DNA from 2 places in the Rhizobium sp. AN80A genome. Region 1 is predicted to be linked to the other one. Evidence: predicted binding sites of a transcription regulator. Region 1 holds the regulator's gene; the other holds the start of a gene.
The links. Region 1 encodes LexA, which represses DNA repair genes until DNA is damaged. Its sites were predicted from a motif close to TGTTCNNNNTGTGTTCNG; they were not measured.
Positions count from the first base shown of each region.

Region 2: the regulator LexA is predicted to act here: its motif matches at 2,176-2,193, upstream of P3R82_RS26490 (helicase-related protein).

Region 1 is NZ_JASJPX010000003.1:1,085,802-1,091,274, reverse strand. It holds gene P3R82_RS16910 (ComEC/Rec2 family competence protein) at 1-1,968, shown strand, start outside; gene lexA (transcriptional repressor LexA) at 1,949-2,674, opposite strand; gene P3R82_RS16900 (VOC family protein) at 2,874-3,758, shown strand; gene kdsA (3-deoxy-8-phosphooctulonate synthase) at 3,755-4,597, shown strand; partial or broken gene eno (phosphopyruvate hydratase) at 4,751-5,473, shown strand, end outside.
Region 2 is NZ_JASJPX010000003.1:3,011,346-3,016,818, forward strand. It holds gene P3R82_RS26490 (helicase-related protein) at 1-1,991, opposite strand, end outside; gene P3R82_RS26495 (DUF3309 family protein) at 2,672-2,827, shown strand; gene P3R82_RS26500 (YMGG-like glycine zipper-containing protein) at 2,855-3,115, shown strand; gene P3R82_RS26505 (hypothetical protein) at 3,211-3,414, opposite strand; gene efp (elongation factor P) at 3,529-4,098, opposite strand; gene epmA (EF-P lysine aminoacylase EpmA) at 4,250-5,314, shown strand; gene P3R82_RS26520 (lysine-2,3-aminomutase-like protein) at 5,311-5,473, shown strand, end outside.

The DNA of each region.
Region 1 (5,473 bases):
ACCGGCCGCGTGGAACGGCGTGAGGGCGACGACAACGGCCGCTGGCGCTATATTCTCAGGGTAACGCGAACGGAGACGCCGGCTCTCAAGCGGCCACCGGAACAAATCTCGCTTGTTGCCCGCGCCGGCGAACCCGTCGCGGTCGGCGGCTGGCTGACCGGCCGCGTGCGCCTGACGCCGCCGGCGGGGCCGGCGCTGCCGGGACTGAGCGATTTCGCATTTTCCGCCTATTTTGACGGCATCGGCGCCAACGGTTTTTTCTACGGCACGCCGCAACTCCTCCCGTCGCCGGTGGATAGCGTCGAGCTCTCCGCGAAAGATCGCGCCATGGCCTGGCTCTACGGCCTGCGCAGCCGCATCGGCGACCGCATCCGTGGCATCCTGTCCGGTGATACCGGCGCCTTCGCCGCCTCTCTGGTCACCGACGAGAGACGGGCCATCTCCAACGAGACGACCGAGGCGCTGCGTCAATCCGGTCTCGCGCATATCGTCGCGATCTCGGGGCTCAACATGGCGCTGTCGGCCGGCATCTGCTTCGTCGGGCTGCGCCTGTTCTTCGGTCTCTTTCCCGGCTTCGCCCAGGCCTATCCGACCAAGAAGTTCGCCGCCGGCAGCGCGCTTCTGGCGCTGACCGCCTATTACATGATCTCCGGCTTCGCCGTCTCCGCCGAGCGCGCCTTCATCATGATGGCGATCATGCTGGTCGCGGCGCTGTTCGACCGTCCGTCGATCAGTCTGCGCAATATCGCTCTCTCCGCGCTGCTGATCATATTGCTGTCGCCATCGGAAGTGCTTGGCCCCAGCTTCCAGATGTCTTACGCCGCGACCCTGGCGCTGGTCGCCGGCTTTGCCGTCTGGACCAGAAGACGACCTCGCGAGAGCGTCTTTTTCACGCATCCGGCGATGAAACCGGTCATGTTCGCGCTTCGCTTCTTTGGCGGCATCGCGCTCACCTCCATGATCGGCGGCTTCTCGACCGCATTGTTTTCGATCGAGCATTTCAACAGGCTGAGCGGCTACGGGCTGCCGGCCAATCTGTTGGCCATGCCGGTCATCTCCTTCATCGTCATGCCCTTTGGAATGGCCGCCATGTTGGCGACGCCATTCGGCCTCGATGCGCCCTTTTGGATCGTCGCTGGCTTCGGGCTGGATCTGGTGATCGCTATCGCCAGGATGGTGTCGGGCTGGGGCGGTAGCGTCGATACGGGCAGGATTCCCGAATGGTATTTCGTGATCGCCGTCGTCGGCTTTCTAATCTGGGGGCTGATGCTGACGCGCCTGCGCTGGATCGGCGCCGTGGGTGCCGCGGTTGCAACCCTTGTCCTCGTCATGCTGCCGGCCGAGCCGGCGCCCGAGCTTGTCGTGTCCGAGGATGGAAGCCTCGTGGCATCGCTCAAGAGCGACAGCCTGGCCAGCAATCGCGAACGCCCGCCCGACTTCATTCTGGGGCAATGGCAGCGCGCGCTTGCCATTGAAAATCAAACGCCGCCGGACATGCTCGATGGCGAGGCGCTGTCCATCCCGAAAAAGGGCGAGCCAAGGCCGAGATTGACACCGAGACAACAACGCGAAGCCCGCGGCATGATGCGCGGCGCAGCGGATTCGACGAACAATAATGGCTTCCAGTGCCTGAAGACGGCGTGGTGCGTGACCACGCTCGACAGCGGCTACATCATCGCGACGCTGGAAAACGCCGCTTATCTCGGTCCCGCCTGCGACGTCGCCGATATCGTCGTCACACCCGTCCGTCTCCGCGAGGTGACATGCCGCTCCGGCGCCATGCTCCTGACCGGAGAAACCTTGCGGCGCTCGGGAGCCGTCGAAATCCGTATCGACGAGCAAGGCTCGCCCGTCGTCAAAACCGCTTACGGCAGTCTCGATCGCCCCTGGATGCGTCATCGCGCCTATGACTGGCGCAATGACAGCTTCGCGGGCGACCCGTCACCGATTAGTGATATCGGCGGATGAGGCCGACGAGCTTGCCCTGGACCTTGACGCGGTCCGGTCCGAATATGCGGGTTTCGTAAGCCGGGTTGGCTGCCTCGAGCGCGATCGAGGCGCCCTTGCGGCGGAAGCGCTTCAGCGTTGCCTCTTCGTCATCCACGAGCGCCACGACGATGTCACCGGGATTGGCGGTGTTGCCGTTGCGGATGATGACGGTGTCGCCGTCGAAAATGCCGGCCTCGATCATCGAATCGCCCTTGACCTCGAGTGCGTAGTGCTCACCCGAGCCGAGCATGTCGGCGGGAACGGTGATGTCGTGAGTGTTGTTCTGGATCGCCGAGATCGGCACGCCGGCTGCGATCCGGCCCATGACGGGAACGGAAGCCGAGTTTCCGTTGTCGGCGCTCGGCGCCGGCTTCGGGGCAGGGGCGGCGGCCACCGGCTGCGGCTTGCCGAGGCTGCCCTCGATGACGCTCGGCGAAAAGCCGCGGCGTGGCTGCAGGCTCGGATTATAGGCTTCCGGCAGCTTGATGACCTCGAGCGCGCGCGCCCTGTTTGGTAGCCGGCGAATGAAGCCGCGTTCCTCCAGCGCCGTGATCAGCCGGTGGATGCCGGACTTCGACGCGAGATCGAGTGCATCCTTCATCTCGTCGAAGGAGGGCGGAACGCCCGACTCTTTCATTCGCTCGTGAATGAACAGAAGCAGTTCCTGTTGCTTGCGCGTGAGCATCGAATTGAACCCCAGAGTCGTGAAACAAATCCAGAACGGACACTATATGTTCCATATGTGTTCCGCAAGTGCCTAAATTTTCGTAAAACTTGGCTCTGAATCGTCGCGATTTTGCGCTTCATTCGATTTAACCGCGCTCGCCTCTTGCATTGTGGCGAAAGCCAGCGCACATCTCTGCCGATTTCGGGAGGATTTGCCTATGAGTGAACCCCATCCTCTGGACCACGTCGTCCTGCCTGTCGTCAACATCGAGATGGCGCGCGAGCGTTTGGGCAAGCTCGGCTTCACGGTCGCTGCCGATGCGCTGCATCCCTTCGGAACCGCGAACGCCTGCGTTTTCTTCGCCGACAAGACCTATCTCGAGCCGCTCGGCATCGCCAGTATCGAGGCCTATGAGGCCGCCATCGCCGACGGGAACGTGTTTGCGGCGCGCGACCGCGCCTTTCGCTTTCGGTGCGGCGACGACGGCTTGTCGGCGATCGTGTTCGGCACGCCGGACGCCGATCGTGATCACGCGCGATTTATGACCGATGGCATGAGCGGCGGTGATATGCTGCAATTCGCCAGGTCGATGAGGATGCCGGACGGGTCGGAGGTGACGGCGGCGTTCCGCCTGGCCTTCGCGGCCGATCTGCGCGCGCCCGATTTCTTCCTCTTCGCCTGCCAGCGGGTCAATCCGCTGCCAAGCGACCGCAAGGCCTTGGAGACGCACGCCAACGGCGTATCGGGGATCGCGTCGATCGTGCTCTCGTCGTCCGATCCCAAGGCGTTCGCGCCGCTGTTGCAGCTGGCGTCCGATGCGGCCGCGTCACGCCAGGAGGCCTTCGGTGTCAGTCTCGACGCGGGCAATGTCCGTATCAATATCCTGTCGCCGGATGGGCTGGACGCCTATTACGATCTGTCCCAGTCGACAGCCGATCGCGGTTTGCGCGGCTCGGCGATTGTTTTCGCCGTTGCCGATCTCGCCGTGACAGAGGCGCATTTGGCTGCTAACGGGATCACCTACACACGCAAGAACAATCGAATTCTGGTGAAGGCCGCGCCCGGCCAGGGTGCACTCTTCGCCTTCGAGGAGAAACGATGACTGAAACCAATTCCGAAGTGGCCGTGGGCGAAGGCGCCGGCCGTGTTGTGTTTTCCAACAGCGCCCGCCTGTCTCTGATCGCCGGCCCGTGCCAGATCGAAAGCCGCGAGCATGCCTTCATGGTCGCCGGCACGTTGAAGGAACTCTGCGACAAGCTTGGCATCGGCCTCGTCTACAAGTCGTCCTTCGACAAGGCAAACCGCACGTCGCTGTCGGCGCAGCGCGGCATCGGGCTTGAAGCGGGGCTCGAAATCTTCGCCGATCTCAAGAAGGAGTTCGGCTTCCCGGTCCTCACCGACGTCCACAGCGAAGAGCAGTGCGCCGACGTGGCCACCGTGGTCGATGTCCTGCAGATCCCGGCCTTCCTTAGCCGGCAGACGGATCTCCTGGTTGCCGCTGCCAAGACCGGCCGCGCCATCAACGTCAAGAAGGGTCAGTTCCTGGCGCCGTGGGACATGAAGAACGTGCTTGCCAAGCTGAATGCCAGCGGCAACCCGAACATCATGCTGTGCGAGCGCGGCGCCTCCTTCGGCTACAACACGCTGGTCTCCGACATGCGCTCGCTGCCGATCATGGAAGCGATGGGCGCGCCGGTCGTTTTCGATGCGACCCATTCGGTGCAGCAGCCAGGCGGGCAGGGCGGCTCGAGCGGCGGCCAGCGCGAATTCGTCGAGACGCTGGCGCGCGCGGCGGTCGCCGTCGGTGTGGCCGGCGTGTTCGTCGAGACGCATGAAGACCCCGACAACGCCCCATCGGATGGCCCGAACATGGTCTATCTCAAGGACATGCCGCGCCTGCTTGAAAAGCTGCTGGCCTTCGACGCCATCGCCAAGGGCTGACGTTCAAACGACTGACACGTTCGTGTATTAGGCCAGCCACGAACAATGCGGCGAAGCATGCGCAAAAGGGCCCCGAACTGCCATTGTAATTTGCGCATCTTCGATTTAGACGAATTTCAAACGATTTATCCACCCTCCAGCAGAGAAGAGCCGATGACCGCTATTACCGACATTATCGCCCGCGAGATCCTCGACAGCCGTGGCAACCCGACCGTCGAAGTCGATGTCTATCTCGAAGATGGCAGCATGGGCCGCGCCGCCGTTCCGTCGGGCGCCTCGACAGGCGCGCATGAAGCCGTCGAGCTTCGCGACGGTGGCAAGCGTTACCTCGGCAAGGGTGTCGAAAAGGCCGTCGAAGCCGCCAACACGGAAATCTTCGACGCCATCGGCGGCATCGATGCCGAAAACCAGATCCAGATCGACAACATCATGATCGAGCTGGACGGCACGCCGAACAAGTCGCGCCTCGGCGCCAACGCCATTCTCGGCGTTTCGCTCGCTGTCGCCAAGGCGGCCGCTGAAGCTGCCGGCCTGCCGCTCTACCGTTACGTTGGTGGCGCTTCCGCCCACCTGCTGCCGGTCCCGATGATGAACATCATCAACGGCGGCGCGCATGCCGACAACCCGATCGACTTCCAGGAATTCATGATCCTGCCGGTTGGTGCTGATTCCATCCGCGAAGCCGTCCGTATGGGCTCGGAAGTCTTCCACACGCTGCGCAAGGAACTCGCTGCCCAGGGTCACAACACCAACGTCGGCGACGAAGGCGGTTTCGCACCGGGCCTGAAGAGCGCTCCTGAAGCTCTCGACTTCATCATGAAGTCGATCGAGAAAGCCGGCTACAAGCCTGGCGAGGACATCCATCTCGGTCTAGAC
Region 2 (5,473 bases), 1.9 Mb from region 1:
CGGCGCATCGAGGCGCGGGCGTCCTGATCGAGCGACTTGACCTCTTCGGTCACGTCGCGACGGAAAAGCACGCCGAGATTTTCCACCAGCTGGAAGGCGAGGCCCTTGGCGAGGCCCTGCAGGTCTTCGGCGCGCGACAGATCGTCGAGCGGCTTCAGCACGGTCGAGATGTGGTGATTGACGAAGCGCTCCAGGCGGGCGGCGACGTGGTCGCGCGCATTGCCGGTCAGCTGCTCGTCGGCAAGCAGGATCACGCGCGGACGCATGATATGCTCGGTGCCCGCCAGACGCGCCACGGGATCGCCGAGCCAACGGATCGAACCGTCGGAGCCGATCGCGAGATCGCCGTTGCCGGACGCGTGAATACGCGCCGCGCGGGCTTCGAATTCCAAAGCAAGCGCCTTTTGCGAAGCAGCCTGGACAGCCTTCGCGTCCGGACCATCCGCTCCCGATACAGGCGTGAACCGGAAACCGGACAACTGCCCCACATGATGTCCTTCTACGAAGACATCGCCATTTACACTGATTTCAGCTTCCAGCATCGCATTCTCTCTCAGGCGCTTCATGAGCACAGATGTCCTGCGATCAACAAAGCGTTTCGTCAACCTTTCATGTAACGCATCGGACAATCGATCTTCGATTTCCCGCGTCTTTTCCTGCCAGTGTGTCGGATCGGCAAGCCAGCTGGGCCGATTCGATACATAGGTCCACGTTCTTATCTGCGCGATTCGCGCCGAAAGCGTGTCAATTTCACCGTCAGTTCGATCCGCGCGGTGCACTTGCTCGGCAAGGAAATTCTCATTTACCGTGCCATAGCGCACGAGATCGGAAAAGAGGGTGGCGATCAGATCGGCGTGCTGGGCCGGCGTAATGCGCCGATAGTCCGGCAGCGCGCAGGCCTCCCACAGCTTTTCGACCCTTGCCGGGGTGTCGGCCAGATCGCGGATCTCGGGATAGCGTGACAGCTGCTCGAGCGCCTGCTGGTCCACCGCCGGCAGGGCGCGCGTCAGGCCGAGCACGCGCGGCCCGGTTTCAAGGCTGGCGCGTAGCGTCTGGATCGACTTGAAATCGAGGTCCGTGGTGCGCCACTGCAGCACCTTGACGTTGTCGAAGTGGTGGCCCTCGATGCGGCCGACCAGCTCCTCGTCGAACGGATCGACATGGCCCGTCACGCCAAAAGTGCCGTCGCGCAGGTGGCGTCCGGCGCGACCGGCGATCTGGGCGAGCTCGGCGGGATTGAGGTTGCGGAACTGGTAGCCGTCGAACTTGCGGTCCTGGGCGAAGGCGACATGGTCGACATCGAGATTGAGCCCCATGCCGATCGCGTCCGTCGCCACCAGATATTCGACGTCGCCGGCCTGGTAGAGCGCCACCTGAGCGTTGCGGGTGCGCGGGCTCAATGCTCCGAGAACGACGGCCGCCCCACCGCGCTGGCGGCGGATGAGCTCGGCGATCGCATAGACCTCGTCGGCGGAAAAGGCGACGATGGCGGAGCGCTGCGGCAGGCGGGTGATCTTCTTCTGGCCGGCGTAGAGCAGGTGCGACAGGCGCGGGCGCTCGACGACGGTAATACCGGGAAGCAGATGCTGGAGGATCGGCCGCATGGTGCCGGCGCCGAGCAGCAGCGTCTCGTCGCGGCCGCGCAGATGCAGGATACGGTCGGTGAAGATGTGCCCGCGTTCGAGATCGCCGGCCAGCTGCACTTCGTCGATGGCAACGAAGGCGGCCTTGGTCTCGCGCGGCATGGCTTCGACGGTGCAGACGGAGTAGCGCGCATTCGGCGGCGAGATCTTCTCCTCGCCGGTCACCAGCGCCACGTTATGGACGCCGACCTTTTCGCAGACACGCGTATAGACCTCGCGCGCGAGCAGACGCAGCGGCAGGCCGATGATGCCAGTGCCGTGGGCAACCATCCGCTCGATGGCATAATGGGTCTTGCCTGTATTGGTTGGACCGAGCACCGCGGTCACGCCGCGCCCACTCAGTATCATCGGCTGCGATGTCAGTGTCTTTGTCCTGCAGACGGGGCGGGGGTGCCCCGGGGTAAAACCAAGCTCCTGATCCGAAGCAGACAAACAAATGGACAGCCGCTCGTGCAAACGCAAGGGCTGATTTGAATTTCACCGGCGGATTTTAGGCTTCGCGAATAGCTTGTGGAATGCTCGCATAGCGATTCGGAACAGCAGTAGAACGAATCGGAGACGAATCGCTGACTCCAGATGATTCAGTGTTTGTTCACGGCTAAGTATTGATTTTGAATCACTTTTTCCCACCAGATGCTGAATCTCATGATTCCCGTATGGCGTGTGTCCGCGTTTTGGTCCGGTTGGATAGGAGCGATGGCACTCGCCGGCTCGTCGTGCGACATCGGTTCCGTCCGAAACGTAAAAGATCCGTTTCGAAGCCGGCTCGACCAAATCCGGAACAAACGGCAGACGAATCAGCGACGTCATCGACTTCCCGGTTTGTTCACGACAACCTGTTGTATTTTATGGAAATTTTAACCATAGGCGAAAATGTGCCGCCGGCCCGGCGTCCGCGCGGGCATGCCAGGCGGCTTCGGATTGCCCGCGAAAAAAATATTGCCCTGTCGGACCATATGGGCGGAACCAAAAGCCGGCTTAGGTGTTTCTGGCTCATTCAAACCTAAAGTGCGTTGAGGTCACGGGACATGCTTGGAACAATACTACTCATTATCCTCATTCTGCTTTTGCTCGGAGCCCTACCAAATTGGGGTTATAGTCGTAGCTGGGGCTATGGACCTTCCGGCGGTTTGGGGCTAGTTCTCGTCATTATTATCATTCTTGTACTCATGGGCCGTATCTAAGCGCCCGAAAAACCTGGGAGAAATGTCATGATGAAGAAGATTGTACTCATCGCTGCTCTGGTTGGCGCGCTGGCATCCTGCACGGCCACCGAACAGGGCACGGCAATCGGCGCCGGCACCGGCGCGGTCATCGGCGGCGCGGTCAGCCACAGCTGGGGCGGCGCGGCCGTCGGCGCTGTTGCCGGTGGTCTTGCCGGCGCGCTCATCGGCCAGTCGGTCGAACGCCGCGGCTACTGCGTCTACCGCGACCGCTACGGCCGCCGCTACGAAGCGCGTTGCCCGCGCTAACGGCTTCGGCCTGAGCGATCAGGTCCACGGATCGAGAAAGGCGTCGGGTTTCCGGCGCCTTTTTTGTTGTCACTATGAAGCCCATCGGGGGCGACCTATCTGGTCGTAGTCGCCTTTGCTGGCACGGCGGGATAGTGCTCTGCTTCGTAATTTTCGATCAGTATGAATAGCATGCGAAAACGCGTTGCTTCGTCGGACCCTTCGTCAGGTTCGCCTTCGAAGTACGGCCTGATCTCGGCCAATGCGGCCCTGTATTCATTTTCGTTTTGAAGTTCTTGAGAAGTATCCGAGGCGAACATACAGATCTCCTTTCGACGTGGCGGAAGCCTACACGGCTTGACGCCCCACGCCAAAGAAAAAGGCCGCATCGCGGAGCGATACGGCCTTTGAAGCTTGGGTCGGTCGGCGCCGGGTCAGTTCTTGGCGCGCTCGACGTAGGAGTTGTCTTCGGTCGCGATGACGACGCGGGTGCCGGCGTCGATGTGCGGCGGCACCGAGGTGCGGACGCCGTTGGACAGCATGGCCGGCTTGTAGGAGGACGATGCCGTCTGGCCCTTGACGACCGGCTCGGTCTCGGTGATCTCGAGCGTCACGTGGCGCGGCAGTTGCAGGGCAAGCGCCACACCTTCGTGCATCGACAGGATGCAGACCATGCCTTCCTGCAGGTAGGCCTTCTGGTCGCCCATGGTCTCATTGTCGACGACGACCTGGTCGTAGGATTCCGGGTTCATGAAGTGGAAGCCTTCGCCGTCCTCGTAGAGGAACTGGTGGTTGACGTCTTCCACGAAGGCGCGCTCGACCTGCTCGGTCGTGCGCCAGCGCTCGGAGACCTTCACGCCATCGACGATGCGGCGCATGTCGACCTGGGTGACCGGCGTGCCCTTGCCCGGGTGGAAGTTGTTGGCCGTCAGAACGACGTAGAGCTTGCCGTCCACATCGAGGACGTTGCCCTTGCGGACGGAAGAGGCGATGACCTTGACCATAAGAGTTCCTTGTAACTCGGCTTTTGGCGTCGTAGAGGACTGTCGAAATGGCCCCGGAGACGCAATCAGGTGTTCTTTGGGGGCGCAACTAACCTAAAATCCGGCAAATAGCCAGCCCTTGCGTGGGTTGATCCGGTCAGGACGGCATTGAATGAAACCCTCGATCGCCAAAGCGTCTCCCTGGTGGACGCCCAGTGTGCATGCCGACCGCCGACCGTTCCTGATCGGACGCAACCGGATACAGGCGGCTCTGCGTGGCTATTTCGCCCGCGAGGACTTCATCGAGGTGGATACGGCGACGCTCCAGGTGTCGCCGGGCAACGAGGCACATCTGCATGCGTTTGCCACCGAGGCGCTGACCACGGACGGGCAGGCGGCGCCGTTTTATCTGCACACCTCGCCCGAATTCGCCTGCAAGAAGCTGCTGGCCGCCGGCGAGGAGCGCATTGCTTGCTTCGCGCATGTCTACCGCAACCGTGAGCGCGGGCCACTGCATCATCCCGAGTTCACCATGCTCGAATGGTATCGCACCGGCGAAAGCTACGAGAGCCTGATGATGGACTGCGTGCGCATCGTAGCGCTTGCGGCCGAAACCATGCAGACGACAATGCTCGGCTATCGCGAGGCGGCCTGCGATCCCTTCGCCGGGCCGGAGCGGTTGAGCGTCGCCGAGGCGTTTCGCCGTCACGCCGATATCGATCTTCTGGCCTCGGTCAGCGCCGATGGCTCGACTGACCGTGACCACCTGGCTGACGAGATGAGGCGCAACGGCATGCGTGTCGCCGAGGATGACCAGTGGGCCGATCTTTTCAGCCGGGTGCTGGTCGAGAAGGTCGAGCCGCATCTTGGCATGGGGCGGGTGACGATCCTCGACGAATATCCGGTCTGCGAAGCCGCGCTCGCGCGGCCATCGGCCGCCGATCCCCGTGTGGCCGAGCGCTTCGAGGTCTATGCCTGCGGCGTCGAACTGGCGAACGGGTTCGGTGAGTTGACCGATCCCGTCGAGCAGCGCCGCCGCTTCGAGATCGAGATGGCGGAGAAAAAGCGGATCTACGGCGAGACCTATCCGATCGACGAGGATCTGCTCGACGCGCTCGCTATCATGCCTGATGCCAGCGGCATCGCGCTTGGCTTCGACCGGCTGGTGATGCTGGCGACGGGCGCGCGGCGGATCGATCAGGTGCTGTGGGCGCCGGTGGCGGAGTATGGGCAGTGACGATCACCCGGCCGATCAAGACGGTGGACGAACTCGCCGACGCCGGGCTCATCGCCGATCGCGACCGCGAGGCGCTGGACGCGGTCGCGGCACGCTATGCGATCGCGGTGACGCCTGACATGGCGCGACTGATCGACCGCGATGATGTCAATGATCCGA